DNA from 2 places in the Synechococcus sp. CS-1333 genome. Region 2 is predicted to be linked to the other one. Evidence: predicted binding sites of a transcription regulator. Region 2 holds the regulator's gene; the other holds the start of a gene.
The links. The regulator NtcA, encoded in region 2, controls nitrogen genes in cyanobacteria. The targets are predictions, from matches to a motif close to GTANCNNNNGNTAC.

Region 1 (11,415 bases), on a different contig from region 2:
GGTCGAGGAAATGGCTATCAAGGAAATCAATGATGCCGGCGGCGTCAAAGTTGGCGGCAAGTCCTACAAGATCGTCTCCGTCGTTGAGGACGGCGCATCTGACTGGCCCACCTTTGCTGAGAAATCCCAGAAGCTGATTGACTCCGACAAGGTTGCCGTGGTGTTCGGCGGCTGGACCTCCGCCAGCCGCAAAGCCATGCTGCCGGTGTATGAGTCCAAGAACCACATGCTCTTCTACCCCATTCAATATGAGGGTCAGGAGTGCTCCCGCAACATCTTCTACACCGGCGCCGTTCCCAACCAGCAGGCCGAGCCTGCGGTGGATTGGCTGATGAAACAGTACGGCGAAAAGCTGGGCAAGAAGGTCTACCTGGTCGGTTCTGACTACGTCTACCCCCGCACCGCCAACACCATCATCAAGGAGCAGATGAAGGCGCTTGGCGGCGAAACCGTCGGCGAGGATTACATCCCCCTTGGCAACACCGAGGTGGCGCCGATCATCGCCAAGATCAAGAAAGCCTTCCCTGATGGTGGCATCATCATCAACACCTTGAACGGTGACTCCAACGTCGCTCTGTTCAAGCAGTTCAAGGCTGCAGGCATCGATCCGGCCAAGTACCCGATCATGTCCTTCTCGATCGCAGAAGAGGAAATCCGCCAGATCGGCCCTGAGTACACCACCGGCACCTTCGCCGCGTGGAACTACTTCATGAGCCTGGATACACCGGCTTCGAAGAAGTTCGTTGCCAACTTCCAGGCGGCCTATGGGGCTGACCGTGTGGTGGGTGACCCTGCAGAGTCCGCCTACAACATGGTGTACCTGTGGAAGAACGCCGTTGAGAAGGCTGGCACCTTCGAAGATCTCGACAAGGTCCGGAAGACCATGATCGGCATCACCTTTGAGGCACCTCAAGGTGAGATCAAGATGTTCCCGAACCATCACACCTCAGAGCGTGTGATGATCGGCGAAGCCCTGCCCGATGGCCAGTTCAAGATCCTCTCCGACAGCGAGAAGGCCATTCCGCCCATCCCCTGGAACCAGTTCGTTCCTGAAACCAAGGGCTACACCTGCGACTGGACGCAGGACCGGCCGGATGCCGGCAAGTTCAAGATGTGATCGTGCCTGGGTGGCTTCTTCGGAAGCCACCCTTTCCTTTCACTTCTCCATTTCCTGTATGGACTGAGATTATCTTCGGCATTGAAGCCTGCCTATCACTTTCGATAGCGCCTTCGATCGCCCCAGCTCTCAGGACATCATGTTCACGAGACTTGCAGACAGCACCAGAGAGATCAGCCAGTAACGGATTGTTCTCTCTGGATTTATCATTTTTCAGACGATTCCAGCCATTGCTTCGCGTATTGAAGCGGCCTACACGGAGGTGGCACCATCTTGGCGTCTGCCCATGCACCGGCTGATGGGCTCAGGCCAATCTGTCGCTGCGCCCCTAACGCTCTGCAGACAGGCCCCGGACCAAGCTTCACGGACAAAAACAGTTCGCAATATCACTTGATACAGCCGCAAGGCTCCTGTTGATCCAAGGTTAATCCCACTCGCACGGAACAGCCCCCCAGTGGAACTTTTCTTCTCGCAGATTCTTGATGGCTTGAGCATCGGCTCGGTGCTGCTGCTCGCCGCCACGGGTCTCGCCATCGTCTTTGGCCTCATGGGGGTCATCAACCTGGCTCATGGTGAGTTCATGATGCTGGGTGCCTATATCACCTTTGTGGTCCAGAACCTCTTTCGGCCTATGGGCGGTGTGGTGTTCGAGCTCTACTACCCCGTTGCCCTGGTGGCCGCTTTCTTCATCACCGCCATCTTCGGCGTGGTGCTGGAGCGAACGCTGATCCGCAAGCTGTATGGAAGACCACTGGAAACCCTGCTGGCCACCTGGGGGGTCAGCCTGATCCTGATCCAGCTGATTCGCAGCATCTCCACCTCCATGGTGATCGGCATTGCGGTGGCGGTGGTCATCGGCTTCTTCGGTGGAAAGTTTCTCGGCAAAAAGATCGGTGATCGGCCTGCATTCCCCTATCTCAACGGCGTGGTGTGGGCCGTGGCTGTGGGGATCGGCCTGGTGGTGGTGAATTCCTTCTCCTCCGTGCGGGCCATCGCCAGCCCCTGGTTCGGACCCCGCAACATTGACGTGACAGCACCCAAGTGGCTGCAAGGCAGCTGGGGCGAGATCGACGGAATTGAACTGCCTGGCCTGAGGATTTTCATCATTCTGTTGTCGGCAGTTCTGCTGCTGTTCGTGATGTGGTTCCTCACCAAGAGTGTGTGGGGCCTTCGGATCCGGGCTGTCACCCAGAACCGGCAGATGAGCAACTGCCTGGGCATTCCCACCGACAGCGTGGACAGCATCACCTTCGGACTCGGTTCAGGTCTGGCAGGAGTGGCTGGCTGCGCCATCACCTTGCTGGGATCCGTGGGCCCGAACCTGGGCGCGGCCTACATCGTGTCCTGCTTCATGGTGATCGTGCTGGGAGGCGTGGGCAACCTGCTGGGCACGGTGCTCGCTTCTCTGATCCTCGGCATCATTCAGTCGGTGGTGGGATCAGGATCGCTGTTGATTGTGTTCCCGGATATGCCCCCGGCCGCCAAAGGGGTGGTGGAATTCTTCGCCACCACAAGCATGTCGCTGGTGCTTGTGTTCATCTTCATCATCGCCTTCCTGCAGTTCCGCCCCAACGGCATGTTCCCTCAGAAGGGGAGATCGGTAGATGCTTGATGCGCCGCTGCCAACAACCAAGCTCCTTCCATCTGCTTCCTCTCCACTGAGGCCCCAGCCATGAAACTTCTCAAGCGACTCGTTCCCTGGATTCTCCTGGCCATCGCGCTGTTCATCCTGCCAGCCATCCTCAGTGATTTCCGTATCAACCTGTTTGGCCGCTATTTCTCCCTGGCGATCACTGCTCTTGCGATCGACCTGATCTGGGGCTACACGGGCCTCCTGAGCCTTGGGCAAGGCATCTTCTTCGCCCTGGGTGGCTATGGGGTAGCGATGTACCTCACCCTCAACACCCCCAGTGAAGCGGGCGGCAACGGCATCCCCAAATTCTTTGAGAACTACGGTGTAGAACAACTGCCCTTCTTCTGGCAGCCATTCTGGTCGCCCGCCTTCACTCTGATCGCCATCTGGGTGCTGCCCGCAGTCGTGGCAGGGTTGGTTGGCTACCTGATCTTCAGAAACCGTATCAAGGGGGTGTACTTCTCGATCATCACCCAGGCGGCGTTGATGGTCTTCTTTCACTTCTTCAACGGCCAACAGAAGCTGATCAATGGCACCAACGGCCTGAAAACCAGCACCACCGAGCTGTTCGGCATGCTGGTGGGCTCCAGCGAGATGCAGATCTGGCTGTACCGACTCACGGTTGTTCTCATTCCTGTCGCCTTTCTGATCTGCCGCTATTTCACCTCCGGCCGCTTCGGCGATGCCTTGATTGCCATCCGAGATGATGAGCAACGCTTCCGTTTCGCCGGCTTCAACCCCGTTCCCTTCAAAACGATCGTCTTCCTCGTTGCCGGCGCGCTCTGCGGTATCTCAGGCGCTCTTTACACCGTTCAGAGCGGTATTGTGTCGCCCCAGTACATGTCGATCTCCTTTTCGATTGAGATGGTGATCTGGGTGGCTGTGGGGGGCCGCGGCACCCTGGTGGGCCCGATCATCGGCGCCGTTCTGGTGAACTATCTACGCAGCCTGGTGAGCGAAGCGCTTCCCGAGTTCTGGCTGTTCGTGCAGGGGGCTCTGTTCATCTTCGTGGTGGTGCTGATGCCGGATGGCATCTACGGCTGGGTCTCCAAAGGAGGACTGCGCACCTTGCTGGCCGCCTTCGGCATCGCTCCCAAAGCTCGTACCTATCCCCAGATCGACCAGGAGGGCCCTGGCATGGAAATGAAGAGCCACGCCCCCACCGATTCTTCGGCCTGAGGCCTTGACAGCTGGCTTGCCGGAGGAAGCCCGACAACATCAAGGCAGAAAGTCAATGATCCTGCGCTACCACCTTCACTGCTCCATCAGATCCATCCACTCCATCCACATCCCATCGGCCTCTTCAGCTCACACGTCCACCAGGCAAGCCCACTGCTCAGCCCCCCTTCCACAGACCCCCTGAAACACCCTGGCGATCATGTCTGAACCACTCCTTGAACTTCACGACGTCAGCGTCAGCTTTGATGGCTTCTTCGCCCTTACCGATCTTTCGCTCACCCTGCAGAAAGGTGAGTTGAAGTCGATCATTGGGCCCAACGGCGCCGGGAAAACCACCTTCCTTGACGTGATCACGGGCAAGGTGCGCCCCACCAAGGGCACTGTCACGTTCAAAGGAAAGTCGTTGGTGGGGCTCTCCGAGCAGAAGATCTCAAGGCAGGGAATCGGCCGGAAGTTCCAGACGCCACGGGTGTTCGACAACCTCACGGTGCTGCGCAACCTGGAATTGGCCGCCTCACCGAACAAGAACCCTCTCAGCCTTCTCTCCGACAAGCTGCCGAAGGCGGCCAAGGATGAGGTGCATCGCCTGATGAACTATGTGGGCCTCACCCCCTTTGCCACCACCCAGGCGGGTTCGCTCTCGCACGGGCAGAAGCAATGGCTGGCGATTGCCTCTCTCGTGGCCCAGTCGCCGGAGGTGCTGCTGCTCGACGAGCCCGTGGCCGGGCTCACCGATGAAGAAACGGTGCGGACCGCTGAATTGATCAAGTCACTGGCAGGCCAACACACCGTTGTGGTGATCGAACACGACATGGAATTCATCCGGGACCTCAATGCCCCCGTCACCGTGCTGCACCAGGGGCAACTGCTCACCCAGGGCCTGCTGGAGGATGTGAAGAAAGATCCCCGCGTGATTGAGGTTTACCTGGGCCCAGCCGAGGAATAAGCGGTTTCCACCACTTGCCAGACACCAACCCACAGCTGACATGACAACCGAGAACCTCCTTTCCGTCTCCAACCTCAACGTTTACTACGGCGAAAGCCACATTCTTCGCAATGTGGATCTCTCCATCCCTAAAGGGCAGATGGTGTGCCTGATCGGTCGCAACGGCGTGGGCAAAACCACGTTCCTCAAAACGATCATCGGTCTGCTCAAACAACGCTCCGGCAGCGTCCAGTACGACGACCAGGCCCTGAGCGATCAGCCCCCCTACCAACGGGCCCGCTCCGGCATCGGCTATGTGTCCCAGGGGCGTGACATCATTCCGCAGGTGACGGTGAAGGAAAACCTTCTGCTGGGAATGGAAGCGCTCCCGGGTGGCATGGCGAAGAACCGCCACATCGACCCGATCGTGTTCGATCTGTTTCCAATTCTCGAGAAGTTTTTGTCCCGCAAAGGCGGTGATCTCAGCGGCGGACAACAGCAACAGCTGGCCATCGCTCGCGCTCTGCTGGGCAAGCCGAAATTGCTGCTGCTGGATGAACCCACCGAAGGCATTCAGCCCTCCATTATCCACGACATCGAAGTGGCGGTGAAACGGATCATGAAGGAAACCGGAATCAGCGTGCTGCTGGTGGAGCAGCACCTTCACTTCGTGCGCCAATCCAACTACTACTACGCCATGCAACGCGGCGGCATCGTTTCAAGTGGCCCCACCGAGAGCCTCTCCGATGATGTGGTCCAGGAATTCCTCACGGTGTGAGGGCACTGCAAGGGAGCGCCCTCTTGCATAAAGGTTGTTTGTTGCATCCGGCCTGTTGGATACGGCCATCCGAATGCAACGCGATGCAGCATGGATGACACATCTTTGGGGTCAACTGTGTAATCACAGGTGTCAAGTCTCCCGTGGAGCTGTTTGGATGCCAGCCGTTTACGTGCAACCCGTTTACGTGCCAGCTTCTTTCCTATCAGCTCCTTGCATGCGGTGGTCTCAGCCGCCAGATTTGGAGGCCACGAACGACCATGGTGCGAGCTGCACGGGCTGCAGGCTTTCTCTTTCTGCCTGCTGACTCCTGTGACTCCTGCCTCCTGACTGCTGCCCGCGGCTCAGCAGCCGCGGGTGACCATCCAGGGGCGGGCCGCACTTTCCCTGAGCCGGGGCTTGGCGCTTTCTTCGCGCACTTCCTTGCGGACCAGCCGGGGCTCACTGGCTTCCTGCTTGAGGCGGAAGCCACCGGACAGTGTCATGGGCGGGCTGAACACTCTGTTACCGGGATTGCCACAACTCGGACAGTCCGTATCATTCTGGCGGGCGTCGATGCTGCGCCACACCTCGTAGTTGTCGCAGCCTGAAGCGCAGCTGAATTCGTAGACAGGCATGGAGAAGAGGGGAAACAGGGAGGACCAGCTGGCGGGTCGTTTTCAAAGAACCGAGTGATTCCCGCCACAACCCTGCTGCGCTGATGGGAGTTGGAGCCGACAGCGACAGGGGAGGCGGCGGCCAGCAGAGAGGGAGGGATCCATGGCGTGGAGCCACCGAACGCCCACCTTGCCGAGGCAAAGGCGGCGGTGGCCCCTTGCGGGCCATCAGCAGGGAAGAATGTCCTGGTCGAAGATGGAGGTGGGAATCGCCAGCGTGCAGCAGGCATTGGGAATGTCCACGATGCCGCTGATCCGGCCCTCCACGGGCGCACAGCTCAGCAGCAGGTAGGCCTGCTCACCGGTGTAGCCAAAGCGCTTGAGATACTCAATGGCGTTCAGGCAGGCGCGTCGGTAGGCGATGTGCACGTCCATGTAGTGCTGCTTGCCTTCGAATTCATCCACGGAGATGCCTTCGAACACCAGATAGTCGGTGAAGTGGGGCTCCACCGGGCTGGTCTTGAACATGGGATTGACCATCCCATACTTTTCGACGCCACCTTTGATGATCTCCACATGCAGATCCAGGTAGCCCGACATTTCAATCGCGCCACAGAAGGAGATTTCCCCATCGCCCTGGGAGAAGTGGATATCGCCCATCGAGAGCTTTGCGCCTTCCACATACACGGGGAAGTAGATGCGCGTGCCCTTGGTGAGGTTCTTGATGTCGCAGTTGCCTCCGTGCTCACGGGGCGGCACGGTGCGGGCCGCTTCATTGGCCACACGCTCGAAATCGGCGCTGGGCAGCGTGCCGAGGATGGCGCTGTTGGGGTTGGGCAGGGCCGCCAGCACGGGCTCGCTGCCGGAGAGGCCGGCGCCATAGGTGCGCCGATCCGGGGCCGTGTTCACCAGCTCGGTTTCGCGGCGGTTCCATTCCCGCAGCAGCTCGTGGGAGGGCGCACAACCGATCAGGCCGGGGTGGGTGATGCCGGCGAAACGCACACCGGGGATATGGCGCGATGAGGTGTAGATGCCTTCGAAATCCCAGATCGCTTTGGCTGCCTTGGGGAAGTGATCGGTGAGGAAGCCGCCGCCATTCTCTTTGGCAAAAATCCCGGTGAAGCCCCACTCATCTCCCTGCAGCGCACCCACATCAAGGATGTCAACCACAAGAATATCGCCAGGTTGAGCTCCATTCACCCAGATCGGGCCGCTGAGCACGTGCACCACTTCCAGGTTCACATCAGCGATATCCTGGGGGTCGTCATTGTCCTTGATCTGGCCATCCGTCCAGTCCTTGCATTCGATCCGGAAGACCTCACCAGGGTTGACAGAAACGACGGCGGGGATATCGGGATGCCAGCGGTTGTGGCCCGGCATGTCCTGTTGATCCATCGGCTTGGTGAGATCAACCTTGAACAGCGTTTTTGGCATCGCAAACGAGGCGTGGTTTCATCTCTATCGAAATCCACAGGTGGATTCGCGGAAGTGTCATCGGCTACCAGACCCACCCAGCTTGGCTGCGGCAACACAGGCGTGCATGCCGCAGCAGCACAGCACACAGCGGCGGCAGGATCTGCAGAGCCGATCCGTTATGTCGCTGGCCGCGCCGTGCTGTCGTTGAAGGTGCCGCGGCGGCAGAGATTGTCCTTGAGGCGGTCGGTCCAGGCTTGATGCGAGAGCACGCCCGTGCTGTCAACACCACCATCAAAATAATAAAGAATCTGCCAACGCGTAGCGGTGGAGAACTTTCCGGCGTCGACGAGATCTTTCAGTTCATTGCCGTAGAGGTTGTCATACGTCGGCCAGTTGGGCTCGTTCTCGATGCTGCAGACCGCATTGACCTGATACAGCCTGGCGCTGCTGTCGGGCTGACCCTCCGTCTGCACGCGCACCACGCCTTTGTACAGGCCGTTGGGCTGGCCTGGCACGAAGGCCTTGGCCAGGGTCACATTGGCCGTGCCCGCCCGCACCAGCAGATCACCAACCTTGGCCTGCTGAGCGGGTGTTTCGCCGGGAGTCGTGCGGCAGGCGCTCAGTCCCAAAGCTGCCACCACCAACGCTGCCGCTGCGCTCCAGGCCCGTGCGGACGCCAACCCCATCACCCAGCTCTGCACCGTGAAGCCTCAGAACATAGGCTCGCCGCCCATGGCGGCGGTGGCCGGCGGCGGCGAAGGTCACCCAGCTGCCAGCAGCCGGCGCCAGAACGCTTCCGGCTCCGGCTCCAGCGGCAGCGGGGACCCGTTCACACTCAAGGCCGGACGGCACCCGAGGCTGTTGATCAGCAGCACGGCACTGCCTGGGCCCAGGGGACACGGACCTTCGCGGACCAGGCCCAGCGCCAGGGCGCGGCCCCGCATCACCCCCGGCAGGCAGCCGCTGGCCAGGGGCGGCGTGAACCACTGGCCGTCACGCCGCACCAGCAGGTTGGCCGTGGTGGCGCAGCAGAGGCCGCCGGCCGTGCTCTCCAGCAGGGCATCGGCGGCGCCGGCGGCCCGGGCCTCACGCCGCGCCTCGATGGCGGGCCCGTAGGCGAAGGTTTTGCAGCGGCTCAGCAGGCTGGAGGCGTTGCGCCGCTCCCTGCGGCTGACAATCACCGGCACGGGGTCGAACTGCGGCGCCGCGGCCGTGAGCTGCAGCCAGAAGCGGGGCTGCAGTGATGGGGCACCGGGTGCCGGCAGCTCCACACCCCGCGGCCCCGTCGCCCCACCAGCGCCAGCCTCCACCGCCGGCGAGCCGCGGCTCCAGTTCAGGCGCAGCGCGCCGGTGTGGATGCCGCTGCGGGACACCGCCTCCGCCAGCAGGGCGCGCACCCGCTCATCGCCGGGGGGTGGCTCCATGCCCAACAGGGCGGCACTCTGCGACCAGCGCTGCAGGTGCGCGCTCAGCAGCAGCGGCTGCCCCGCTTCCACCAGCAGGGTTTCGAACAGACCGTCGGCCAGTTGCAGGCCCCGATCCGCCAGGGGCAGGGCCAGCTCGGCCGGTGCTCCCCAGAGCCCCGCCGCCCCCGGAGCGCCGATGGGCTCGATCCAGGCGATCGCCTGCATCAGCACCCTCCAGCTGCGGGGCCTGGCGCGACGGCCGCCAGCAGCGGGCCCAGCTTCCAGAGCAGCTCCTCGGCCTCCGCCGCCGGGTCGGAGTCGGCCACGATGCCGCAGCCGGCATGGGCGCGCAGGCGCCGCCCCCGCAGCATCAGGCTGCGGATCAGGATGTTGCTGTCGAAGCTGCCATCGGCGCCGAAGCGGAACAGAGCGCCGCAGTAGGGGCCGCGGGGCACGGGCTCCCGTTCGCTCAGGCGCTGGCAGGCACGCACCTTGGGGGCGCCGCTGATCGAGCCGCCCGGCCAGGAGGCGCGCAGCAGCTCCACCACGCTGCAATCGGCGCGCAGCTGCCCCTCCACCACCGAGGTGAGGTGGTGCACCTGCGGGTAGCTTTCCAGCCCCACCAGCTGGGGCACCTGGATCGAGCCCGGCACGCACACCCGGCCGAGGTCGTTGCGGAGCAGGTCCACGATCATCACGTTCTCGGCACGGTCCTTGGGGCTGGTGATCAGCTCGGCGGCGGCGGCGGCATCGGCTTCCGGATCGCCATGGCGCGGGCGGGTGCCCTTGATCGGCCGGGTTTCCACCCAGCCGGTGGCGCTCACCCGCAGAAAGCGTTCCGGGGACGCCGAGAGCACCGCCTCGTCGCCAGCCACCAGGAGGCCGGCGAAGGGCGCCGGGCAGGAGCGGCGCAGCCGGCCGTACAGGGCCAGCGGATCGGGGGGTGCGGCCAGGCTGGCCTCACAGCAGGCGGTGAGGTTGGCCTGGAACAGATCCCCGGCAGCGATCCAGCTGCGCAGGTCCGTCACCTGGCGGGCGAAGGTGGCGGGATCGGTGTGCCAGTGCCAGTGTTCTGCGGCCACACCGGGCCCGCTGCCGGGCGCAGGGCCTTCAGCCGGGTCAGCAGCTGAGCCAGCAGGCGTGTCGGCCGCCGGCACCAGGGCCGCGAGCCGCTCCGCCATCGCCGTCAGCCGGGCGGGATCCACCCCTTCCAGCTCCAGACGACGCTCCTGCAGATCGAAGCGCAGCACGGGGTCGTAGCGGCCTGCCCAGAGCAGGGCCGTATCGGGCGAGCGCCAGTGGGCGGCCGGCTCCACCCACGCCCCGGCCTCGTAGGCGAGCCAGCCGAGCCAGCTGCCGGGCCGTTCCCGCAGGCGCGCCAGGGCCGCAAAAGGATCGGTGGCATCCGGCTCGCCCGGCAGCCCCCGGCACACCACCTGCTCCAGCGGAGCCACACCCAGAAAGCCCCAACGCCCCAGCGCACTGCCATCGCCATCGAGCCAGGCGAGGCCATCGCCGCTGCCCGCAGCGGCCAGGGCAAGGGCCACCTCCCAGGGGTCGCGCCACGGCAGTGAGCGGCGCAGCAGCGGCGGCTGCGCCCCGGAACCCGGCGTCATGCCGACGGCCCGCCCAAGCTGCCGCCTCCATCGCTGGCCAGGTCCGGGCGGCCCGCCTCCCGCAGGGCGGCATCGCGGATGCGGCAGCTGTCGCAGCGCCCGCAGGGCCGGGCGCCGCCGGCGTAGCAACTCCAGGTGCGGGCGATCGGCACGCCCAGACGCAGCGCCTCCTGCACGATCCGGGTCTTGCTCCAGGTCACCAGGGGCGCCCACAGCCGGGCGCCGTGGCCCTCGCGGCCGCTCTTGCTGGCCAGATCAGCCAGCTGCTGGAAGGCGGCGAGGTAATCGGGGCGGCAATCGGGATAGCCGGAGTAGTCGATGGCGTTCACCCCCAGCACCAGCCGCTCGGCCCCGCGCGCTTCAGCCAGGCTCAGGCCGAGGGCGATGAACACGGTGTTGCGGCCCGGCACGTAGGTTGTGGGGATCACCCCCTCCTCCACACCGGCCACCGGCAGCGCCATGGCGGCATCGGTGAGGGCTGAGCCGCCCCAGGCCGCCAGGTTCACCGCCAGGGTGTGGTGCTCCGCCAGGGCCAGGTCGGTCGCCAGGGCGGCGGCCGCGGCCAGCTCCTGACGGTGACGCTGGCCGTAGTCGAGCGAGAGGCCGATCACGTGGTAGCCCGCTTCGATCGCCAGGGCCGCAGCGGTGGCCGAATCGAGGCCGCCGGAGAGCAGGGCGACCGCGACGGGTGGGGCGGCTGCACTCACGGCGAAGCAGGCGTGTCAGGCGTCACGGGCGGCGGCGCCGTG
Region 2 (11,415 bases):
CGGCTTCCCATGCTTCCGAACCCCACGTACACCGGAGCTGGCCCCGCTTCAAGGAAGGCCACCAGCTCTGCCGGCGGATGCCAATCCTCTGAAGGCTCAAGGAACCAGTAGCCCGTGACATGGTTCCGGGAGGACCAGTCCTGCGGCACCGGGATCACGTGTGCGCTGTATCCATACAGGCACAGGTGGCCCGCGCCCGCCAGCGCAGCGAACGGCCCCCAGAAGCCCGACGGCTTGAGACCCAGAACCTTCACCCGGATGGTCGCGTCCGCCGATCGCGACGATTGCCACAGCATCTGCTGGGTGACGCGATGGGACGGAGCGTTCGCCCAGGACGTGAGGGGAGTCTGAGGGACTGGCGTGAGCACGCCGGGGAACGCGGTGGTAGGCGAAAACGGGTATAGGTAGGCCTGCACGAAGGGAACAGCAAGCTTCTCTGCGAGCGCCTGTGCAACAAACAGCCCACCCAGGCCACTCACGATCAGGTCGACGCCTTCGCAGGCGGCGAGACCATTCGTCGCCGCCTGAACCGCCACCCGTTCTGCCGACACCCCCATCGCGGCCATGATCTTCAGAACGTTGCCTGCTTCCAGGAGGTCATGCATCTCGCTAGCGATCGCCTCGGTGCTCACACCCGTGTCGCAGAACTCGAGCCCATGAGCCCCTACGAGCTCGCCGAAGTCGCTGGATGTGACAACACGAACGGAATGCCCGGCCCGCTTGAGCCCCACCCCGAGCGCAACATGCGGCTGCACGTCGCCACGACTACCCAACGCAATGATGGCGATTCGCACGTGGGCTCAATCCCGTGGTTGGTCTGTCCAACGCTTGATGGCAAGGGTATCCAGATCCTTCGTGAAGATCACGCGGTCTTCACCCTCCCCGTCGTAGCCCATGGCGACGGGAACACCGTCGACCTTGTGGTCGGAGTCAAGGAGAGAGAAGCCAAGGCGACGGTGGAAGGCCATCGAGTTGCGATTCACCGGAGCGGTAACGCAGCGAGCAGTGCGGCAGCCAAGCGAGGCGGCCGTGGCAAAGAAATGCTCATAGAGGCGGCGCCCTAACCCCTCTCCACGACGTGCAGGATGCACGCCAATGAAGTGGATATAGGCCTGGTCGGGGAAGGTCTGCGAAACGAACCCGATGAGGAACCCAACGATCTGACCATCCGCTACGGCGGTGAAGCTGGTGGAGCGGAAGTGGACGAAGAAGAGCTTGGGGAGCATGGCGGCCATCGGCCGACCACCCCACCACTCATCAACGATGGAGATGATCGGCTGATAGTCGTCCTGCTCTACATGCCTGATGACAACGTCGGACACAGCCTCCTCCTAGCAAACAGCACGCCCAACGTCAAAGCTCAGCCGCGCCCATGCGTGGCGCAGCTGCATCACCTTGTTCAGCTCGTTCTTCATCAAGGGGCGTGGACAGTGAGATGAAAGACCTTGGCGATGATCTGCCATCGCCCATCCACGCGAATCAAAGACAGGAGATCAATGAAGTGCTTGGGAACAATCGAGCATCGCAGCTTTACAACGGCTGCAACTGGCCCGGCAAATTCAATCGACAGGATCTGATCAGTTCGGGGCTCTCCTCTTGAGGCGGGCGATGGCCTGCTGTCGACAATTTCAAAATACTCATTCATCCGAAGGATGAGCGGCTCTCCTTCGGAGGCTGTGGCATACACTGCTTCAGGATGAAACACGCGACGCAGACGCTGCGTGTCGCCATGATAAAGCCCGTCGAAGTAATCTTGTATAAGCTCAGCAACTTCAACATAGGCTGCCGCATGAGGAGTCGTCGTCATGTTGCCTCTGCCTTTTGCTCGGCTGTTGCACCTTCGCGTGTGATCTGAATGTGAACGTATGGCATGGTTGCTCGAGGCTTTAACTGGAAGCCTGATGGTGCATTACTGCCCAACGTGGAACGTTTGAGCTGTGCGCCTGCTCGAAGCGCCTTTTAGACATTAGCTCGACTTGCTGCGAGAACACTCTCGATCACAAGATCCAGGTCCACTGATGGGTTCGCCGCCACCGACCGCGCCCAAGTCTCACCCTCAAGAACACACTTCGACAACATGCCTGCGGGAGCGGCCTGAACAAAGGCGTCGCTCTGTCGGTTCGTTGGACGAAAGACATTGATCGCTGATTGCGGCCGGTTCCAGAGCTCCAGGTGTTCGCTTGACTCGATCGCATCCGCCAGCGCGTCAGCCACCTCCATCAAGTGATCGAGTCGCTGCGCAAGTCCCTCGCGCCCCCAGGCGAGCAGGGTCGCGAGCAGCGGAATCGCCGCCGCTGATCGCGAGCCCTGCACCCCGACATTCGGCTTGGCCAGATAGCCACCACCGAAGCTGATTGCCGCGTTCGCGACCTCGAGATCGCGGAATAGTACGAGTGCCGAATCCTTTGGCTGGAACAACCACTTGTGAGCCGATACCGCCACGGAGTCAGCGCCATCGAGCCCGTCGAGCTTGCCAGCGTGAGCGTGGCTGAGTCGTAGTGGGCCTGCCCACGCCGCGTCCACATGCGTCCATGTCGCGGTGCCGACCAGATCGAGAGGGTCGATCGCACCTGTCAAGGTCGTGCCAGCGGTCAGCACCAGGCAGGCGTCGCTCAGGTCAGGCAGTTGCTCGCGATCGAGCCGCCCTAGCGCGTCAACAGGGACCTTCACGAATGCGAGCCCGAGCATTCGAGCGGCCTTCTCGACGCTGAGGTGCGCGGCATCAGACGTCACGACGGTCTTCACGCCTGCGGCGTCTCTCGCCGCCCAGAGTCCAGTGAGATTGGCAATCGTTGAACCGGAGCAGAAGTGCCCGCCCTGCATGCCGAAGTACGGCGTCAGCCAAGCCAGGACGCGCGCCTCCGCCTGGGTGGCAAAGGGCGATGTCACCTCATGGAGCATGTTCTGGTTGAGGCTGGCGTCCCACAAGGCCATCGCCCACGTGATCCACGGCGTGGGCGGGTCCATGTGAGCGAGCGAGCTGGATGAACCGAGCCGGGCAGCCTCTCCAAGCACGCGTCCGGACATCATTTCAAGCACCCGAGCCTCACCGACCCCGGTTTCTGGCAGCCCAGGTGGCAGGTCGCCCGTAGAGCCATCCGGTGACATGAGCAGTTCGAGGGCTCGTCTGAGTCCGTCGCCTGCCACAAAGCTTGGGTCGGGCGTGTGCATGCTCAGCCTGTTCCGGTCGGGCGTGGCCCATGGGTCACATCAGCGCACCATCGGCACTGAGCCGGGGATCGTTGCTGATTATCGCCGTGGCGGCCGCTCTGGGATCATCCCGTGCGATATGAATGTCCTGCGCGGGGAAGTAGAGCGTTCGGTACGCACGGGCTGTGTCGTGTGGAGACAGGCCCTCCTGACCTCGTGAGACGGCGCGTTCCAACGCCGTCTCGAAGGTGCAGTCGATCCAGATTGATCTGTCGTAGTGAGATTGCAGCGCACGTTTCAGGAGATAAATCCCCTCCAGCAGGATCACGTCGATCCGTTCGAACTCATAAAGGTGCCGCCTGTATGCGGTTGCAGTTTCCTCCGCGTAGTCAACCTCAACGCGCAATGAACGGCGATCGCGGAGCGGAAGGACAAGCTGTGTGAACATGTCGTCGAAGCGTATCGCGTTGAGGTAGAAGTGTTCAGCGGGGTTGGAGGCATCAAAGCGTCTACTGGGAAGGTTCAACCACGCGTCCGCATTGATCGTCGCCACCCGAATCCCATGTGTTCGGAGGATCTCCGCGATCCGTGCCGTGACATAGCCCTTGCCGCAACCGTCGATTCCGGTGATTGCCACCAGGATGCTTCGACAAATGGGCGTTGCCACCCTCGCGTCGAGGATCGCAGTCACGGTGCTGTCCAGGTCGTTCATGAGCTGCGTGATTCGTCTGGCTAACTCTTGCCATCACCTGCCCGAAGAAAGCCTCAGGTAAAGTGAATTAAGGGGGAAAGAACTTCTGGGGTGGCGGGTCAGGTGAATGGCTGTGTTAGCCACTTTCGGGGCAGGAGAGATCACGGATAATAGATTTCCACGCATTTAACCAGAGTTGCAAGGACGTGAACACGAAGAGAATGGATTTCCTCGGCAATGATTACCGGAACATCAAGATCATGAGCGCCTATGTTGCGCAGAACATATGCAACGCAAAGTGGCTGATCAAGGTTGCTGACATTAGTCTGTCCGACATCTCGATAACGAGCCGTTCCATCTATTAGCTGCCTAAGAAGAAGACTTGCATTGGCTTTTCTTTGATCATTGATACAGGATGCATACTGCAATCCATTCTGCGATGGCATTTGGCCTTTGAGCTGGCCGCCAATCTGACAAGATAACTCTTGAATCTGCTGCATGAAAGACCCATGGCTGCCAGTCCTTGCTTTTAATAGATTCTCGATAATAACCGTAATTCGAAACAGATGGTTAAGCGCCAAGGATCCAAGCAGCTTGCTATCATGGTGATCAAGATTTAAGCGCTCTATGCGAAGGATAGAGGAGTGTGAATAGATGAGCAGCGAAATAAGATCTGTATCCGAGCCAAGGAACAGACGGCTTCGAATGTCACTCGTTCGAAGATTTAAGTTGGCGCTGTCAAGTGCATCGTCAATTTCTTGTACCTGTTCGCCAACCCACCAACTCGCTGGATGAAGAAGGTTAAGACTCTGATCAAGAGTGACAACCATTGCCGCTGATGAGTTGGGCCAATTCCCGTTTGAACAGCATTGTTGTCGCTTATCTTCTATGAGCGCTTTGTTCATTATCAGCAAGCCAGTATCAGTATCTCCCCGACTAAACCATGAACATGCCCAAAAGAAGTAGCCAGAGCCTTTGTGATATTGCCTACTCAGTTGCCGTTCCCTATTCGTGATTACGCCAAGGATATCAAGCCAGTAGTCACAAGCCGCATCGATCTTCCTGTATTCTGCAAGAAAAAAGCTTATCGGCTCTGCTGCCTCAAAGAATTGATCCATCTCTGCTGGAGATGGATCGGAGTCAAGAAAGTCGCTGGCTGCTCGAGTAAAAAGGTCCCAGTCAGCAGATCTATTCTGAAGAATATCTCTGTAGATAGCGTCGAACGCTGAATCAATAGCGTCCGAAATCGAATGAAGCTCGAACGAATGCGAATCAATCTGAAGAATGCGTAGAGAATTGCCAGGTATCTGGCGGCCTACAGACCTACCCATCCGAATCGGCGATGCCTGTGAAGCATTAATAGGCCCCGTTTGTGCCATCCCCACTACCGGATAGCTCGTAGCTGGGATTGGTCCTGTGGTGCCAAAGGATGTACTCACTTGCGGATCAAGCTGGTGTGCTACTGACTAACAGTGTAGTGATTCTGAGAAGCTTCAAGGCGCTCTTTGCTGTGGCTAACGCCGCCCCTGAGTGGCAGGCAGGGTTGTGATGAGACTGCAGAGTGCTAGTGGTAGCCTGTCCACTCAAGGGGCATGCTAGGCTCATTCGATATGATCAGGTTCTGGAGTCTATTCCACATCTTGCTGAGGAGAGAGGGTGCTCGACATAGTCCCTAGGTGAAACAATAAAGATTGAAACAGTATAGAATTAGGCTTAACCATCTGAATCTGCTACTGGCACAGCGATCACATGACTTGCAGAACGTTATAAAACGATAACGTACTCAACCCGCTCATATATCTTCGTCATCTCGGCCTCGACTGGCTTCAGGCAAGACATCAGAGGCTATCTTGAGTGAGGGCCCGGGAATGGGCAATAAAATGTTTATCATCATCCGCAGCATTCTGTATCGTAGATCACGATGGAATGATACGAAGTATCGTAGATTGGCCTCCATGACAGGGATCTCTTTGATTGATATGCATTGGTAATCAGGATTGGCGCGAACATAATCTTCAAAGTCACAAATGGAAGGCGTCGCTCGTCTGTCAATCATGATGGATGCGCCAACAAGCTCATCTTCAGTCATATACTTCATCGGCTGAGACGGAACATCTTTATATCCGTGGCGCCCCCATATCTTAAACTCTATCCGGTACTGTTTCTCTACAAGATCCGTAGCAGAGCCATCACCTGGCAGGGTATAGGCCAGCCTCAAATCCGTTCGTCTAATCTTCGAATATGATTCTCTTGAGGCACGAACACCAGGCCTTTTGATTATGGCCAGTACCCAATCACGAATATCAGCTTCCTGAAATTCGCCATGAGGAGGGAACTGCTCAAAAACTTCCGGTATCGCAAATTGAAGTTGTCTAATAAAGAATGAAAACCCCTCGTCCGCCATGCACGCATCCAATGTTGCCATTTCACTATCGTCAGTCAAAGCATAGCGAAAGTAGTCCAGCATGTACGCATAGGTATAATTCACATTGCCTGGGCAGCATTCGCAATACATTTCAAGAATTCTTGGATATAGCAATGGGGTGCCGTAGATGATGAAGCGCATAAAATGGCCACTGAATGAATCCACCTGGCATCCATGTGAGCAACCAAGGTAGATTCGTTCAAATACCATTGATTCGCTTAGCAGGAGCCTTGCCGCTATTGCACCATTCACAATGAGGCTGACGGTGCCTTGATCAAATACAGCACATACAAAGTAAAGATCACATCCTGCGATGTAGCTTGTACACGTGAATTCAACATTCTCGGCAGTTCTTTTTCTTATGACAAATGCACAGTTGTGACTGCCAGAGATTCCAATACTTAGCTCTGAGGTTGACTCGGAGCACCAAAATGAAAAAAGAGTCAAGAATTGATCATCTTGAATCTGGGCAGTTGTTGGAGTTGGTTTAGCAACAAGAATTACCGTAGAAGAATTGGAGTCAATCTCTATGCCAGTCTTATCTTTGTCAATCCATGCTCTATCCGCACTACGTGTTGAACCAGTCTCGGAAGCAGAGGCTACTACCACTGGGAGTTCTACGTCGGGCGGTATTGGGCTTGTTGCGAACAGGCCTTCTTCACACTGTGGGAAGGCAATAGCCACATCTGAATGCACTGTAGTTGAGGACGCATTAGACAAAAAGACTTTGAGGGGTTGAAGAGAAATATCATTCTTCATTGAGAGCTCAAATCGCTGCCATGCATCTGTTACAAGAAAGTCTTTAGTCTGTGAGCTAAAGGGGCCTTCTAAAGAAACTCGGAGTGAAATCTGATTGGTCTCAGTTCTCGCAAAGAATGAAAATGTAACGGCCCTGCCAGGTGGGTAGCAGTGAATAGCAAGGGCGCGTTCATTGGGGGGAAGCCTATAGATGCGTGCAGATTCTTTGGCTGCAATGGAAGGGATGCCTCCAACGACTTTCATGATCTGCTTTGGGCGGTTGCTTAGCGAGACGAGCTTGTGCTGGAGCCTTACTTGTTCTTGGACAGTTCCGCAAACCACACCCCATAGGCGTTCCCTTTCTGCAAACCACAGTGACCAGGCTTCCCCAAGCATCCTTCAAGCCTGATGCTGCAGGGGTTTTGGTCAGTCTGCTGAGATGAGCCACTGTGGTTCGCGGGTCAGATAACTACTGTGCAGGACGTTACACAGCCTGGTGGCCTCTTCTAAGGGGAAGTCTTCTTGAACCACACGTTTGAAGCGATGAAATCGCATCAACTCTCTCGGCTTCTATGCCCATAAACAGAAAACAAACGCAAGCCCATCACCCTGCTCCGCAACTCCGCACCCCCCTCAACCAAAATCAAACCTTCGCTAACGTCACCCGCTCCGGCTGATGCTGATACTTCCCAGCCCGGTCGCTGTAGGTGGTCTGGCAGGGTTCGCCTTCGAAGAACAGCAGCTGGCAGATGCCTTCGCTGGCGTAGATGCGGCAATCGGCGCCCGACGAGTTGCTGAATTCCAGGGTGAGGTGGCCCTCCCAGCTGGCTTCAGCGGGCGTGGTGTTCACGATGATGCCGAGGCGCGCATAGGTGCTCTTGCCCAGGCAGATCACGGTGATGTTGGCCGGCACCCGCATCAGCTCCAGCGCCACACCCAGGCCGTAGGAATGGGCGGGCAGGATGAAGTAGTCACCGTCGTCGTCGTGGTGCAGCGGCGCCGGCTCCAGGTTGGCCGGGTTGAACCGCTTCGGGTTCATCACCGTGCCCGGCACGTGCCGGAAGATCAGGAACTCCTTGGGTGAGAGCCGCAGGTCGTAGCCGTAGGAGGAGCAGCCGTAGCTCAGCACCGGCGCCGTGCGGTTCTCGGCATCGAGGTGGCGCACCAGCGTGGCCTGGAACGGTTCGAGCATGCCCGCCGCGGCCTGTTCGTTGATCCAGCGGTCGCACTTGAGCATGGGGTCAGCAGTTGCGGCGGAGCTGGGTCACCTGGTCGGCCATCGCCAGCAGCGCGGGCGGCATCGATGGCCCCGTGAGGATCACATCGAGATGGGCGGGACGTTGCTCCAACGTGGCCTCAACCTCCGCCGCCGGCAGGTAGCCCAGCGCGATCGCCAGACCCAGCTCGTCGAGCACCATCAAATCCACCGCCCCGTCCAGCAGCTGGCGCCGCGTGTAGCCCCACACCTCCAGCACCGCCTGCTGCTGCTCCGCACCGGGCCCCTCGGGCTCCGCATCGGCCTCGGCCGGTTCGGTCAGGCAGGCGGGCATGGCGGGCCGCAGCCACTGCAGCCGGCCGCACAGCCACAGGCTGCGCTCCAGCCCCTGGTCCACGCCGCCCTTGAGGAACTGGCTGATCAGCACCCGGCTGCCCAGCCCCGCGCTGCGCAACGCCTGGCTGAACACGCCGGAGAAACTGCCGCGAAACGGTGCCGTGTGCACCTGCAGCAGGCCTTCGGTCTGGGCCGGGGGCACCAGGGCCAGCGGGCGTGGTGCCACGGCGGCCACGGGCGCCGCTGCTGCCGCGCCATGGGGGCGCCCCGGGGCGTGGGAACGGGGGCCACCGGCAGGGCCAGCACCAGAAGGCACACCACCGCTGGACATGGAGGGGTTGAGCAGGCTGGCCGTCATCAACACCCCGGTGGCTTCGCGAAACCGAATGTAGCGGCGCCAGACCCGGAATCAAGGATCGGACACCACCCCTAGCGCATACGCTTGTACTACTTTGCGGAAATCCCGTCGGCACTGGGATTCTGCAGACGGATGTCCACAGGGAACCGTCCAGTTAGTGTGATCGGCTACATGGAGCACGGAAGTCGATCCGTAGCTTCCAACCACTTGTCCAACCGTCATGGTCGGCGCGATGCGCGGATTCAGCCGCACCAGCACCACCCCCGCGCCCGTCACCAGCGGCTTGGCCTCCTCCGCCAGTGGCTCCAGCACCCTGCTGGACGTCATGCGTGGGCTGAGCGGCTGCACCAGCGAAACGGTGGAGCGCGGCAAAACGATCTTTTTCCCCGGCGACCCGGCCGAGCGCGTCTACCTGCTGCGCCGTGGCGCCGTGCGGCTGTCCCGCGTCTATGAGTCGGGTGAGGAGATCACCGTGGCCCTGCTGCGCGAGAACAGCCTCTTCGGCGTGCTCTCCCTGCTCACCGGCCAGCGCTCGGATCGCTTCTATCACGCCGTCGCCTTCACCCGCGTCGAGCTGGTGGCCGCCCCGGCCAGTTCCGTGCGGCGCGCCATCGAGCAGGACGCCAGCGTGGGCCTGCTGCTGCTGCAAGGCCTCTCCTCCCGCATCCTGCAGACGGAGACCATGATCGAGACCCTCACCCACCGGGACATGTCCTCGCGGCTGGTGAGCTTCCTGCTGGTGCTCTGCCGCGATTTCGGTGTCCCCGGCGCCGAGGGCATCACCATCGATCTGCGCCTGTCGCACCAGGCGATCGCCGAAGCGATCGGCTCCACCCGCGTCACCATCACCCGCCTGCTCGGCGACCTGCGTCAGGCCGGCCTCGTGCAGGTGGATCGCAAGAAGATCACCGTGTTCGATCCGGTGGCGCTGGCCAAACGCTTCAGCTGAAGGCCCGCGGCCGATACTGGACCCCCTCGCCCTGAATCGTGTCCGGCTGGCTGCTGATCCTGGCCCTGCTGACCCTCGGGGGGGTGCTCGCCACCCTCGGCGATCGGCTCGGCAGCCGCGTCGGCAAGGCCCGGCTCAGCCTCTTCAACCTCCGCCCGCGCAACACCGCGGTGCTGATCACGGTGCTCACCGGCAGCCTGATCAGTGCCGTCTCGCTCGGCCTGATGCTGGCCGTGAGCCAGCGGCTGCGCACCGGCCTGTTCGAGCTCGACAGCCTCGAGCAGAAGCTGCGGGACAGCCGCGACGCCGTCCAACGCAGCGATGCCGCCCTGAAGCGCAGCCTCTCGGCCCAGCGCGACGCCCAGCAGGCCGTGGGCCGGGCCGAACGGGGCCGCCAGCAGGCCCGCCGCCAGCTGGTGGCGGTGGAGCAGCAGGCGGGCCGCCTGCGGCGTGAGCTGCAGCCGCTGCAGAACCAGCAGCAGCAGTTGCTGCGCCAGCGCGATCGGCTCAACAGCGACATCCGCGCCCGCGATCAGGACATCCGCCGCACCGAAGCGGAGCTGGCCCGCGTGAAGGGGCAGATCGCCTCCGGCCAGGCCGAACTCAAAGATCTGGAAACCAAGCTGATCGCCCTGCGCCGCGGCGATGTGGTGATCAGCAGCGGCCAGCCGCTGGCCACCGCCAAGGTGAGCGTCAAGCAGCCGGGCCAGGCCCGTGCCGCCATCGATGCCCTGCTGCGCCAGGCCAACCAGTCGGCCTTTCAGCGGGTGCTGCCGGGGGAACCGGTGAACCGGCCGATCCTGCTGGTGCCCCGTGAAGACATCGCCAAGCTGGAGGCCCTGATCCAGAAAGGTGGCAACTGGGTGGTGAGCATCCTCTCGGCCGCCAATGTGCTGCGCGGCGAGCAGCAGGTGCTCGGCTTCCCCGACCTGCGGCCCAACAAGCAGGTGATCCGCCAGGGCGAGGTGATGGCCACCACGCGGCTGGAAGGCAACGAGATCTCGCCCGAGCAGGTGCGCAACCGGCTCAACCTGCTGCTGGCCGCCTCCTTCGCCAAGGCGCAGCGGCAGGGGTCGCTGGTGGATGGGGTGCAGTTCGATGTGGCCAGCTTCAACCAGCTGGGGCGGGAGCTGAGTGAGCGGCCGGCCGGGCAGGCCGTGAGCCTGGAGGCCGTGGCCGTGCGCGAGGCCGAAACGCCCGATCCGGTGGTGCTGGAGATTCGCCGCCTCGATGGCGGCCCCACGCCCCCCTCCCCGCCGAAGCGCCCCTCATGAGCCCCACGCCGGCGGCCGCCGCGTCACCACCGGAGCCCCTGCCGCTTCCCGCCCATGGTCCCCTCGCCGCGCTCGATCCGGGCCGCTGCAAGTGCGGCCTGGTGCGCTGCGACCCGGCGCGGCAGCAGGTGCTGGCCGCCCTGATCCTGGAGCCGGAGCAGGCCCTGGCGCAGCTGCGCGCCTGGCAGGCCGAAGGCGCCGTGGCCGGCGTGGTGCTCGGCGACGGCACCGGCAGCCGCCACTGGAGCCAGCGCCTGGCGCCGCTGCTGCCCCTGCAG

Region 1: the regulator NtcA is predicted to act here: its motif matches at 7,717-7,730, upstream of fmdA (formamidase).

The regions. Positions count from the first base shown of each region.
Region 1 is NZ_JAHLYO010000015.1:23,698-35,112, forward strand. It holds gene urtA (urea ABC transporter substrate-binding protein) at 1-1,117, shown strand, start outside; gene KQ303_RS06805 (ABC transporter permease subunit) at 1,572-2,729, shown strand; gene urtC (urea ABC transporter permease subunit UrtC) at 2,790-3,929, shown strand; gene urtD (urea ABC transporter ATP-binding protein UrtD) at 4,129-4,875, shown strand; gene urtE (urea ABC transporter ATP-binding subunit UrtE) at 4,916-5,632, shown strand; gene KQ303_RS06825 (FmdB family zinc ribbon protein) at 5,977-6,249, opposite strand; gene fmdA (formamidase) at 6,457-7,662, opposite strand; gene KQ303_RS06835 (hypothetical protein) at 7,821-8,285, opposite strand; gene KQ303_RS06840 (aminotransferase class IV) at 8,406-9,275, opposite strand; gene KQ303_RS06845 (anthranilate synthase component I family protein) at 9,275-10,666, opposite strand; gene queC (7-cyano-7-deazaguanine synthase QueC) at 10,663-11,373, opposite strand; gene KQ303_RS06855 (protein kinase domain-containing protein) at 11,370-11,415, opposite strand, start outside.
Region 2 is NZ_JAHLYO010000033.1:110,179-121,593, reverse strand. It holds gene KQ303_RS13630 (glycosyltransferase) at 1-794, opposite strand, end outside; gene KQ303_RS13625 (GNAT family N-acetyltransferase) at 801-1,322, opposite strand; gene KQ303_RS13620 (nuclear transport factor 2 family protein) at 1,415-1,807, opposite strand; gene KQ303_RS13615 (aminotransferase class V-fold PLP-dependent enzyme) at 1,960-2,967, opposite strand; gene KQ303_RS13610 (uridine kinase) at 3,206-3,862, opposite strand; gene KQ303_RS13605 (hypothetical protein) at 4,003-5,280, opposite strand; gene KQ303_RS13600 (hypothetical protein) at 5,634-7,400, opposite strand; gene dcd (dCTP deaminase) at 7,648-8,241, opposite strand; gene KQ303_RS13590 (cob(I)yrinic acid a,c-diamide adenosyltransferase) at 8,246-8,914, opposite strand; gene ntcA (global nitrogen regulator NtcA) at 9,135-9,863, shown strand; gene KQ303_RS13580 (DUF3084 domain-containing protein) at 9,902-11,137, shown strand; gene KQ303_RS13575 (resolvase) at 11,134-11,415, shown strand, end outside.